DNA from 4 places in the Bacillus sp. C-3-6 genome. Region 1 is predicted to be linked to each of the others. Evidence: riboswitches for the same ligand, from Rfam matches in the RefSeq annotation. Region 1 holds a riboswitch; each other region holds the start of a gene.
The links. Region 1 has a riboswitch for S-adenosylmethionine ahead of ACW0JX_RS20720 (bifunctional homocysteine S-methyltransferase/methylenetetrahydrofolate reductase). Riboswitches for the same ligand answer to the same signal wherever they lie in the genome.
Positions count from the first base shown of each region.

Region 2: another riboswitch for S-adenosylmethionine. It lies ahead of ACW0JX_RS04045 (sugar ABC transporter substrate-binding protein); the one in region 1 lies ahead of ACW0JX_RS20720 (bifunctional homocysteine S-methyltransferase/methylenetetrahydrofolate reductase).
Region 3: another riboswitch for S-adenosylmethionine. It lies ahead of ACW0JX_RS12875 (ECF-type riboflavin transporter substrate-binding protein); the one in region 1 lies ahead of ACW0JX_RS20720 (bifunctional homocysteine S-methyltransferase/methylenetetrahydrofolate reductase).
Region 4: another riboswitch for S-adenosylmethionine. It lies ahead of ACW0JX_RS17060 (amino acid ABC transporter permease); the one in region 1 lies ahead of ACW0JX_RS20720 (bifunctional homocysteine S-methyltransferase/methylenetetrahydrofolate reductase).

Region 1 covers NZ_CM137247.1:4,037,532-4,040,677, forward strand. The annotation lists gene metH (methionine synthase) at 1-113, opposite strand, end outside; gene ACW0JX_RS20720 (bifunctional homocysteine S-methyltransferase/methylenetetrahydrofolate reductase) at 113-1,945, opposite strand; SAM riboswitch class I at 2,016-2,125, opposite strand; SAM riboswitch class I at 2,329-2,439, shown strand; gene metI (cystathionine gamma-synthase/O-acetylhomoserine thiolyase) at 2,534-3,146, shown strand, end outside.
Region 2 covers NZ_CM137247.1:792,983-796,128, reverse strand. The annotation lists gene ACW0JX_RS04050 (NCS2 family permease) at 1-1,069, shown strand, start outside; SAM riboswitch class I at 1,158-1,263, shown strand; gene ACW0JX_RS04045 (sugar ABC transporter substrate-binding protein) at 1,352-2,464, shown strand; gene ACW0JX_RS04040 (sugar ABC transporter ATP-binding protein) at 2,461-3,146, shown strand, end outside.
Region 3 covers NZ_CM137247.1:2,515,509-2,518,654, forward strand. The annotation lists gene ACW0JX_RS12865 (macrolide family glycosyltransferase) at 1-115, shown strand, start outside; gene ACW0JX_RS12870 (aspartate/glutamate racemase family protein) at 206-886, opposite strand; SAM riboswitch class I at 1,040-1,155, shown strand; gene ACW0JX_RS12875 (ECF-type riboflavin transporter substrate-binding protein) at 1,295-1,843, shown strand; gene ACW0JX_RS12880 (ABC transporter ATP-binding protein) at 1,854-3,146, shown strand, end outside.
Region 4 covers NZ_CM137247.1:3,333,423-3,336,568, reverse strand. The annotation lists gene ACW0JX_RS17065 (VanW family protein) at 1-817, shown strand, start outside; SAM riboswitch class I at 1,046-1,154, shown strand; gene ACW0JX_RS17060 (amino acid ABC transporter permease) at 1,224-1,892, shown strand; gene ACW0JX_RS17055 (amino acid ABC transporter ATP-binding protein) at 1,912-2,673, shown strand; gene ACW0JX_RS17050 (amino acid ABC transporter substrate-binding protein) at 2,685-3,146, shown strand, end outside.

The DNA.
Region 1 (3,146 bases):
TACTCTTCTCCTCCGAAATCTTCAGCAGTTAAATCCTCTTGCTGAATCATTGTTCCCATTGCACCATCTAATATTAAAATGCTATTTTGTAATTTTTCTTCTATACACTTCATCAATTAATACCTTCTTTCACTTCTTGCTTTTCTCTTACATATTTAACAAGATGTTCTGTAATTTCATATTTTAAAAATGGTGTAATAAGATAAATACCATTAAAATATTTCATCGCTGCGTCGATCAATTCTTGCGAAATGCGAATCCCTTCCTCAATTGCCGCCTCTTTCGTTTCGTGTCCATCCATTCTCTCTCTTATTTCTTCTGGAAGAGTAATACCCGGTACCTCAAAATGAAGAAAATCTGCATTCCGCTTACTTACTAACGGCATAATTCCAATAAAAATAGGTTGTTCCAAATGCTTTGTCGCTTCATACACTTCTTCAATTAACGCGATATCGTAAATTGGCTGAGTTAAAAAATATTCCGCTCCAGCATCTATTTTTCGTTCCATTCGCTTAACCGCTGCTTTTAAGTGCCTCACGTGAGGATTAAATGCGCCGCCTACAGAAAACCTTGTCGCCGGTCCAATTGATTTCCCTAAAATTGAACGTCCATCGTTCATTTCTTTAATCATTTTAATGAGCTCAATAGAGGACAAATCGTATACAGAAGTTGCACCAGGAAAATCACCAACGCGCGCTGGATCACCAGTTAAAGCTAACACTTCTTCCATCCCTAACGCCGATAAACCTAACAAATGAGATTGTAGTCCAATGACGTTATGATCCCTACACGTTAAATGTGTCAATACCGGGATATCATGCTTCGTTAATAACGCACCCATTGCCATATTAGAAATACGAGGCGATGCTAATGAATTATCTGCTAGAGTAATAGCATCTGCTCCCGCTCTTTTTAAAGCTCTTGCTCCTTCAAAAAACCGCTGTGTATCTAACGTTTTCGGTGGATCTAATTCCACTACAACTGTCGTTTGTTTTTTCGCTTTCTCTGCTAGAGTGACGTGAGCCTTCGAACGTTTCTCATGCGTATGAACAACTTTCGGCCTTTGAATGGTGTCTTTTTCTATTACAGGTGTAACATTCGCAACAGCGTGCTTCATACTTTGAATATGTTCTGGAGTCGTACCACAACAACCACCTAATAACCGAATACCTTGCTCAATAAATCTCGGCGTCATCGCCTCAAAATAAGCTGGGCTTCCCTCATATACGTAACGTCCCTCCACATAATTCGGGAGACCTGCATTTGGGTATGCTGATAAATAGCCATTTTGCGGAATCGATATCATTTTGAAAGCCTCCGTCATATGAAGCGGCCCTAGTTGACAATTTAATCCAACAACATTTGCACCGTAATCTATAAGTTGCTTTAATATTTCATTGACATCATTTCCATTTTGAGTCGTACCTGCTTCATGTAACGCTAATTGAGCAACAATTGGAATGTTCGTTTGCTTACGCAATACTTTAACAGCATGAAGTAATTCAAATTCATCGTAAAAAGTTTCTAATAGTAATCCATCAACCTGTTCTTCTAGTAAAGCCCCTGCCTGTTCAAGTAGCATAAACTCCCTTTCCATATCAGTCGTTGTAACGGCTCCGATATGTTTCATACCACCAATTGTTCCTAAAATTGCATTTTTATCTGTCACAGATGCTTTCGCCAGTTTTACTGCCGCTCTATTAATTTCTGTAACTTGATTTTCTAAGCCGTACATACGTAATTTCGCCTCATTTGCTCCATACGTATTCGTTTGAATTACATCTGCTCCAGCAGCTACATATTGTTTATGAATCGATATAATTAAGTCTGGATCAGATACATTCAATTCTTCAAAGCTACTTTGCAAGCCATGTGAATGCAATAACGTCCCAACCGCACCATCACCTATTACAATTCCTTTTGATAATAAATCTAGTAATTTCACGAATCTCCCTCATTTCTATCAATATAAAAACCCCCTCTTCACTTTGAAGAGGGGGACATAATCGTTCCTCCTCTTATTATGCAAAACATTCGTTTTGCAGGTATTAGCACCGTTTCAAACATTTCGTTTGAAGGTTGCCGGGTTTCACAGGGCCTTTCCCTCCACCGCTCTCAATAAGAGTTGTCTTTATTATTTTATTTATGTAGCTAAAAGGAAATGCGTTCCCCTTTTAACAATGTTTGTTAATTTTTTAATAAATTTAGCATGCACAAAAGTAAAAGTCAATGACACTTGCGGAAAAATAAAAATTTTTCAAAATAAAGTTGCAATTCAATTATCTTTTGTTGTAAAGTTAAAAACATAATAAAAATTTCATACGAACATTCTTATCTAGAGAGGTAGAGGGACTGGCCCTGTGACGCCTCAGCAACCATTAACATTTTGTTAATAAGGTGCTAATTCCAGCAAATTGTGAAAGATTTGACAGATGAGAAGAAGACTCTATTCAAACCGAAAGCCTTCTTCTTAGAAGGCTTTTTTTATTTTATATTCACTTAATGTTTCAATTTAAAAAGGAGGAATTTTCACATGTCAACAATCGAAACAAAACTAGCACAAATCGGCAATCGCAGTGAAACTACAACTGGAACGGTTAATCCACCAGTTTATTTCTCAACCGCTTATCGTCATGAAGGAATTGGTAAATCTACTGGCTTTGACTATTCACGAACTGGCAATCCAACTCGAGGTCTTTTAGAACAGGCAATCGCAGACTTAGAATATGGCGAACAAGGTTATGCCTGTAGTTCAGGGATGGCGGCTGTTCTCCTCGTCCTTTCTCTATTCCGCTCTGGAGACGAACTTATTGTATCTGAAGATTTATACGGTGGAACGTATCGATTATTTTCTGAACATGAAAAAAAGTGGAATGTTCGATGTAGATACGTAAATACACAGTCTATTAAACAAATTGAGCAAGCTATCACAACTGAAACGAAGGCTATTTTCATAGAAACTCCAACTAATCCATTAATGCAAGTTACTGATATTGCTGCAGTCGCAACTGTAGCGAAAAGGCACGGACTACTTCTTATTGTAGACAACACATTCTACACACCTTATATACAGCAACCATTAACAGAAGGTGCTGACATTGTACTTCACAGCGCAACGAAATATTTAGGGGGACATAACGATGTAC
Region 2 (3,146 bases), 2.0 Mb from region 1:
TGCTTACTTCTCTTACTCTGTTGTAAAAGCTCATGAAGGCATGACTTTCGCAATTGCATTCTCTGCTGTATTCGTAGCAGGTATGATTTTAATTTTGTTATCATTCACATCTTTCCGTACAAAATTAATGGAAGCAATTCCTGAAAACTTAAAACATGCAATTACTGCTGGTATCGGTCTTTTCATCGCCTTTATCGGTTTACGTTTAACAGGTATCGTTACAAAAAATGATGCAAACTTAGTTGGACTTGGTGATCTTCACTCTGCTCCAGTTCTACTAGCATTGGCTGGGCTTGGAATTACTATTGTTCTTATGTCTTTAAATGTAAATGGCGCACTATTTATTGGTATGCTATTAACTGGTATTATCGCTTTCTTCACAGGACAGTTAACATTCTCAAACGGTGTTACATCAATGCCTGGATTACCAGAAGGAATTATCGTTTCAAATCCAATTACTGCTGTATCTGACGTAATTAACTACGGATTATATGGCGTTGTATTCTCATTCTTCCTTGTTACACTATTCGATACAACAGGTACATTACTTGGGGTAGCTCAACAAGGTGGATTTATGAAAGACGGAAAGCTTCCAAAAGCTGGACGAGCTCTTCTATCTGACTCATTTTCAGCAACAATCGGTTCTATGTTCGGAACAACACCATCAACAGCTTACATTGAATCATCTGCTGGTGTTGCAGCTGGTGGTCGTACTGGTTTAACAACTGTTACAGTAGCTGTTCTATTCGCACTAGCAGCATTCTTCGGCCCATTAGTAAGTGCTGTTTCTGGTGTATCAGCTATTACTGCACCATCATTAATTATCGTTGGTAGTCTTATGATGGGTTCAGTTCGCCACATCGATTGGGATGCATTTGATGAAGCATTCCCAGCATTTTTAGTAATCTTAAGCATGCCACTTACATCAAGTATCGCAACAGGTATCGCACTTGGATTTATTTCATATCCACTTATGAAAGTGGCAAAAGGTAAATTCCGTGCTGTTCACCCACTTGTGTATGTATTTGGAATTTTGTTTGCTTATCAATTGATATTCTTACCACATTAAAATCCCTCTTCCTGAGGGATTTTTTTATAAATACTGTTTGACAATACCATTCGTTTGTGGAATAATTCAAAATAGTTAAATATTCGATGTCTTATCAAGAGCAGGTGGAGGGATGAGCCCTACGAAGCCCGGCAACCGACCCATTTATGGGCACGGTGCTAATTCTTACAACACATTGTGTTGAAAGATAAGAGTAATATGATAAGGCGTCTTTTCTATATGAAAAGGCGTTTTTTATTTTCACTCCCTCCTCTCTCTTTTTAGTTTAGGAGGGATTTTTTTATGAAAAAATTATGTTCCATCGTACTTATTTTTCTCTTATTTACATTAGCGGCTTGTACAAATGAACAAGATGCTATCTCTTCACAAAAGCAACAAACTGTGAGAAAGGCGACTACAACGGTAGAAAATCAATTACAAACAGAAATTCCAAGCCAAATGAAGAAGCCATTAAAAATCGCATTAATTATGCAAATGTCCATCGGAACTTTTTCCTCTCAATATATTGAGGGTGTCAAAAAACAAGTTGAGCTATTTGGCGGCAGTGTACAAGTCTACAATTCTGATAACGATTTAGCAAAAATGGCTGCAAATTTAGATACTGCTATTAATTCAAAAGTGGATGGTATTTTAATTGATCATGGCCGTTCTGAAGCACTAAAACCTGGAGTAGAAAAAGCGTTACAGGCGAACATTCCCGTAGTTGCGTTCGATAACGATCTACGCTTGCCAGGTGTGACAATTATTGATCAAGATGACTATAGTCTTGCATGGAAATCATTAAAAACGTTAGCGGAAGATTTGAATGGACAAGGAAATATCGCAGTTGTATGGGTCGGCGGATTTGCTCCAATGGAACGTCGCAATGTTATCATTGATGCTTTTTATAAACGGTATCCAAATATAAAAGAAGTTGCAAGATTCGGTACTGCTAGTAATAACACACCGCTCGATACACAAACACAAGTAGAAGCTTTACTAAAGAAATATCCGAAAAAAGGCGATTTACAAGCTATTTTCGCTTCGTGGGATGAGTTTGCTAAAGGGGCTGTTAAAGCACTTGAACAAGCTGGTCGTACAGATATAAAAGTATATGGCATTGACTTAAGCAATGAAGATTTACAGCTCATGCAAAAAGAAAACTCACCTTGGACTGCTACAGCTGCAACTGATCCAGCTGAAGTAGGTAAGGTTCAAGTACGATTTTTATACAAAAAAATCGCTGGTGAACAAACGCCAGATATTTATTCACTAGAACCTTATTTAGTAAAGAAAAATAGTTTACCAAAAGAAAATATAACAATGGATCAGTTATCAAAATATATAAACGGTTGGGGAGACTCAAAAGATGCATATTCCCCTTGGATGAAAAAATTAGAGAAGGAGAAAAAATGATGACGTTCTCTCTTCAAAACATTACACATTCTTATCATGTCACTACACCTGTTCTAGAAGATGTTTCTATTCATATTCAAAAAGGAAAAGTACACGCTTTACTAGGCATGAACGGTGCGGGAAAAAGTACTTTACTAAAAATAGCAACTGGTGAAATTCAACCAGTTGTTGGCGATATAAAAATTGATACTCAGTCTGTTTCCTTTACTTCACCGCGCGATGCAAAAAAGCATGGCATTTCTTTCGTAACACAAGAAGTAGATCACGGGCTTATTCCCGGATTATCTGTATTAGAAAATGTACTAATCGATCATTTAGCAATGCAAAATAAAGTACTATTTTCAAAGTCCAAATTAGTCGCACTTGCTAAACAACATTTGCAAACTGTACAGGTAAATTTAAATGTTTCGGAAGATGTTTCAAACTGTTCATTACATGAAAAACAATTACTTCTTATCGCAAGAACTTTATCTAACAATACAAATTACCTTTTATTAGATGAACCTACTTCTTCTCTTGGACCAAAAGAAGTTGAAACCTTTGGGAAACTATTAAAAGATTTAACATCAAAAGGAATTGGCATCCTTTTAGTTTCTCATCGTTTATCAGAGATTCGAAATTTCGCGGATGATGTAACTGTATTACATAATGGTCAAGTTGCCCTTTCTGAAACCATTACAAC
Region 3 (3,146 bases), 1.5 Mb from region 1:
AAATGAAAAGTATAAACATGGTATAAGAAAACTTAATGATAGCTTTTTAGAATGTGGTGGTTCAAAAGAAGCAATTGCAGTTATTGAATCTCTTTTAAATAAAGTAAAAATTTAATTGGTGGGGCTTTACTGCCTGCAAATAGCAGGATAAATAGTCATAACTTTATACAAGCATAGAGGTTCTCACCTTTATGCTTGTATATTCTTATCCAGCAAATTGCACAGCAGTATTTGCATGTAAAAAAGCAGTATCAAAAACGGGAACAGTGAGATCATTTTGGGAGATGAGTAAAGGTATTTCAGTGCAGCCTAATAATATACCTTCAGCACCATTTTGAATTAATGATTTTGTAATTTGTAATAACTCTTCTTTAGATGTTTCTGAAATGATCCCTCTACTTAATTCATCTAATATGACATGGTGGATAAAAGTTCTTTCCTCGTCATTGGGGATAATTGTCTCAATGTTATATTTCGCTAATCGTGATTTATAGAAATCTTGCTCCATCGTTTGTTTTGTTCCTAATAGTCCGATACGTTTTATATTCTGTTCTACCATTTTTTTAGCACTTACATCACCAATGTGAAGAAGCGGGATAGATATTGCTTGTTCTACCTCCTCAGCAAATAGATGTACAGTATTTGAACACATTAATAAACATTCAGCCCCAGATTTTTCAACTTTCTTTGCAACTGTAACTAGTTCATTTTTCACTTCTTCATATTGATGGTTTTGTAATAAAGTAGTTACTTCACCAAAGTCCATACTATATAAAATTAGCTTCGCATTTTGATCGTATTGAGAGAGTGTAAGCGTATTAATATGTTTATAGTATAATGATGTAGATTCCCAACTTAATCCTCCAATCAAACCAATCACTTTCATAATGCATTCCTCCCGAAACGATTTTGAATTCATTATTTCACAATTCCGATAAGAATACAATGATTTAAATGCGCCATTTAACAAAAAATAAAAATAGTAAGAAAAGTGTTGAAATTTACATTCTTTAGTGCCATAATACGAATTACAAATTAATACTTATCCAGAGAGGTGGAGGGAACGGCCCTAAGAAACCTCAGCAACCCCTATGTAATTTTATAGGAAGGTGCTAATTCCGCAGAGGACACGTTGTGTTTTTTGAAAGATAAGAGGATTCTTGAACGTGAAAGAAAATGACCTCTTATATAAGAGGTCATTTTTTGTTGTATAGAAAGGGAGTGTAGATGCATAATTCATTTTTAAATTAAATATAGAGTAATAAAAGTTGACTAATATGAGAGGGGAATTGTAATGAACAAATTATCAACAAAGTTAGTAGTAGCAATCGGTATTGGAGCAGCATTATACGGGATATTAGGACTTTGGGGATTTTCTATTGCACCGAATACATTTATTAAACCAGCATTAGCTATATTAACTGTTTTTGGAGCATTATTTGGTCCATTGGCAGGACTCTTAATCGGACTTATCGGTCATACCGTAACAGATACGATTGCTGGATGGGGGATTTGGTGGGGCTGGGTTATTAGTTCAGGGATTATTGGTTTTTCGATGGGTCTTATTCAAAAAAGAGTTGGTTTTAGTGTAAAAAACGGGTCGTTTAACAAGGGGCATATTTCTTATTTAGCAATTACTGGGTTAGTTGGTATTGTCATTGCTATTATATTTGCTGGGGCATTCGATATTATTGTGATGGGAGAACCATTTGACAAAATTGTTATACAAGTATTAGGAGCAACAATTTCCGATGTTATCGTTTTCTTAGTAGTTGGATTGCCACTTACAATTGGCTTGGCAAAATCTAATAAGAAACATACACATTTAAAAATTGAAGAGTAGGGATGTTAACATGAAACCAATTATTTCGTTTGAACAATTTACCTTTCAATATGGGCATGCTGCGCAGCCTACTTTAAGTGATATTACCTTTCATATATACCCTGGGGAAAAAGTACTAATTGCTGGACGAAGTGGTTCAGGAAAGTCGACATTAGCTCATTGTATAAATGGGCTAATCCCATTTTCTTACGAAGGGACTAGTACAGGTAACGTTTTAATTGCCGGTAAAGACCCGAGGGAAGGAAGTATTTTTGAACAAAGTAAGCAGGTAGGAACAATTTTGCAAGATCAAGATGCTCAATTTATTGGTCTGACAGTAGAAGAAGATGTAGCTTTTTATTTAGAAAATGAATGTGTAAAGCAAGATGATATGAAAAAGATTGTTTCGGACTCATTAAGAAAGGTGAAGATGCATACGTTTCATAAACAAAGTCCACATGAATTATCAGGAGGTCAAAAGCAAACAGTTTCTCTAGCTGGTTTATTAACAACAAATGCGGATATATTATTGTTCGATGAACCGTTAGCGAACTTAGATCCACTAAGCGCCGTACATACGATAGAACTTATGAAAGATATACATGAGCAATATAATAAAACGATTGTTATTATCGAACATAGGATAGAAGAAATTTTAAAGCTGGATTTAGACAAAGTTATATTAATTGATGAAGGTAAAGTCATTGCAATAGGAACACCAAAAGAAATCTTAGCGTCAAATATATTGCCACGTATTGGCTTAAGAGAGCCTATTTACATCGAAGCATTAAAGAGATTACATTTTGATCGTAATAATGACGTAATATATCCAATGGAAAACCTTCAAAAAGAAAAGATAGGCAACGTTCTAAAAGAGTGGATGGAGAAACAAGTCATATTAAAAGGTAATACTAAAAACAAGGAATTACTTAAAGTGGAGAATTTATCATTTTCATACCCTAATAAACAAAAAGTATTAGAAAATGTAAACCTTTCAATATATGAAGGAGAAATTGTGGCACTGTTGGGACATAATGGAGCAGGGAAATCCACATTAGCTCATAGTCTTATAGGCATAAACAAAATAAAAAATGGGAAAATCTTGTTAGAAGGTGAAAATATTAGTTCTTGGTCTATTCGTAAACGTGGGAAAATCATATCTTACGTGATGCAAAATCCAAATCATATGATTACACAGCCTACTGTTTTTCAAGAAGTTTCATTTACATTAACATTACATAATTTTTCTAAGGAAGAAATTAAGAATAGAGTAGAAGGAACTTTAAAAATTTGTGGTTTATATCCATTTCGTAATTGGCCAATT
Region 4 (3,146 bases), 700 kb from region 1:
TGATATTGGTGGGCACACTGTAGAGGCTAAAGCAGAAGTGCAAGATACTATTAGTTTAGTTGATGGTCGAACTGGTACTGAAGTGAAAAAATTAGATTTATCTGGTTTAGGCTATTTTGAAGATGAAGCGAAATTTAAAAAGTCTGTAACAAAGGTTGTTGGTGAGGTTGGAAAAAGCGTCGACAAAAAAATGGTTCCTTCACGTATAGCACCTGATGGAAGTTGGCAAGAAGGAAAACCTTCTTATGAATTAATGGAAAAAGAATTAGTAGATAAATTGTTAAATGTTGGTATGTGGGATGCTACGTATCAGTTGCCGATCGTGGAGAAAAAACCAGTCGCAACATTAAGTGATGCGCAAGGAAATGGTACGGTAATTGGTAGATATGAAACGAACTTAGGTGGTTCAACAGGTGGCCGTATTGAGAATATTCGTTTGTCAGCAGCGAGCATAAATGGAGTTGTGTTAGCAAAAGGAGACCGTTTCTCTTTTAATTCATTAATCGGTGATACAACACCAGATAAAGGATATCAATTAGGGAAAGAAATAGTTGATGGTAAATTAGTAGATGGATATGGCGGTGGTGTTTGTCAAACATCTTCAACTTTATACAATGCAGCAGATCAAGCTGGCCTGAAAATGGTGGAGAGAACTACACATTCTAAAACGGTAGGTTATGTTCCACAAGGAAGAGATGCTACAATTGCATATCCATATTTAGATTTAGTATTTGAAAATACGAATGATGCACCTGTGAAGCTTTATATGGGCATTCAGGGTGGAAAGCTAGTTGCTGAAGTACATAAAATGAGATAAGTATAATACCTTTATAAAAAAGCCATTATTTCTAAGTTTGATAGAATTAATGGCTTTTTTGTGCAATCAATATTACACCTCAAGATATAATGAACAGGAGGAAATTTAATAGGAGTAAGACAGTCTAAAAAAGCATTAAATTTAATTCATAGTTTTCTTATTGACATTATTAGTAATGGGGTGTATTCTTCATAATAACAACTAAATAAATGGAAAAATTTATTGGTTTTCTTATCAAGAGAGATGGAGGGACTGGCCCGATGAAATCTCAGCAACAGGCTGTATCAAAGTACTGTGCTAACTCCAGCGAACGCAATAGGCGTTTGAAAGATGAGGAGAAATGGATTCACATTTAACTCTTCTTATATGCGTAAGAAGAGTTTTTTGTTTAGAGAGGGGGGATAGAGTGAAGTTTGATGTAACGTATTTTTTAGAAAGTTTTCCGCAATTATTTAAATATGTATACATAACTTTAGGGATTACTGTAGTTTCAATGATTATTTCCTTCGTTATAGGGATCGGCTTGGCGATCATAACGAAAAATAAAACGAAATATTTATATTCAATTGCAAGAGTGTATATCTCTTTCTTTAGAGGAACCCCGTTATTAGTTCAATTGTTTGTTTTATATTTCGGATTACCACAAATCTTTCCGACATTTACAGTGCTTACAGCTATGCAAGCAACTTTAATTGGCCTAAGTTTAAATAATGCTGCTTATTTATCAGAGATTATTCGAGGTTCATTAAATGCTGTGGAATCAGGGCAAATGGATGCCTGTTTATCAGTTGGAATGACAAAGGCGCAAGCGATGCGACAAATTATTTTTCCGCAAGCTATTCGTGTCGCAGTACCGTCACTTGGAAATAATTTTGTTGGATTGTTAAAAGAATCTTCGTTATCTTTTGCACTTGGGGTGGCTGAAATTTTAGCACAAGCGAAAATGCTAGCGGCACAATCATATCGTTATATGGAAAGTTATTTAGCGGTAGCGATAGTATATTGGATTATTACAATCGTAATTAGCTGGGGACAGAAAAAGTTAGAAAAGAAACTTGATGCACCATATTTGTAACAGAAATGAGGTGATATATATGATTGAGATAAGAGATTTGTATAAGTCTTACAAACATAATGAAGTACTAAAAGGGATTTCACTTACTGTAAATAAGGGAGAAGTAGTAGTCATTATTGGACCTTCTGGTTCGGGTAAATCGACATTATTAAGGTGTTTAAACTTATTAGAACAACCGAATGATGGCAGTATTAGAATTGAAGATTTAGAGATTCATGCGAAGAGACTTTATAAAAAAGAAATAATACAATTGCGTCAAAAAACGGCAATGGTTTTTCAAAATTATAATTTATTTAAAAATAAAACAGCATTGCAAAATATTACAACGGCATTAACGGTTGTACAGAAAAAAAGTGAAGAAGAGGGAAAGGGAATATCGAGAAAAATATTAAAACAAGTAGGCTTAGCTGATAAAGAAGATTTTTATCCAACAATGTTATCAGGAGGGCAACAGCAAAGGATAGGGATTGCTAGGGCAATGGCTTTAAATCCCGCAGTATTATTGTTTGATGAACCGACTTCCGCACTTGATCCAGAATTGGTGAATGAGGTATTGCAAGTTATTAAAGACTTGGCAAGACAGCACATAACGATGGTTGTTGTTACACATGAAATGAATTTTGCAAAAGAGGTGGCGGATCGCGTTATATTTATGGCTGATGGCATTATTGTAGAGCAGGGAACACCAGAAGAAATTTTCCGAAACCCACAAAATGAACGTACGAAAAAGTTTTTACGACAATTGAATGCTTCAGAAGAAGGCAATCATTTCGTTATTTAGGAGGAAGAATTGTGAGGAAATCATCATTATTACTAACATTAGCATTAACAGTATCAGTTGGAGTTTTATCAGCTTGTGGTTCAAATACAGCAAGCGAAACAACAAATGAAAAAGTAGTAAAAGTTGGGACATCTGCAGGTCGTAGTCCATTTATTTTTAAAGAGGGTGAGAAAGTAAAAGGCTTTGATGCTGAAATTATTGAAGCGGCTGCTAAAAAGGCTGGGTATAAAGTAGAATGGAATGTTTCTGATTTTGAGGGATTATTTGGCTTATTAGATTCAGGACGAATTGATACAATTGCAAATGAACTATCAGTTTCTCCGGAAAGAAAAAAGAAATATGATTTTTCAATTCCGTACGTGTATTCTGGTTCTGTATTCGCGGTGAAGAAAGATAATCATACCATTAAATCGCTAGAAGATTTAAAAGGTAAGACTGTAGGTGTCGGGCTTGGTACAGCTGGAGAGCAAGAA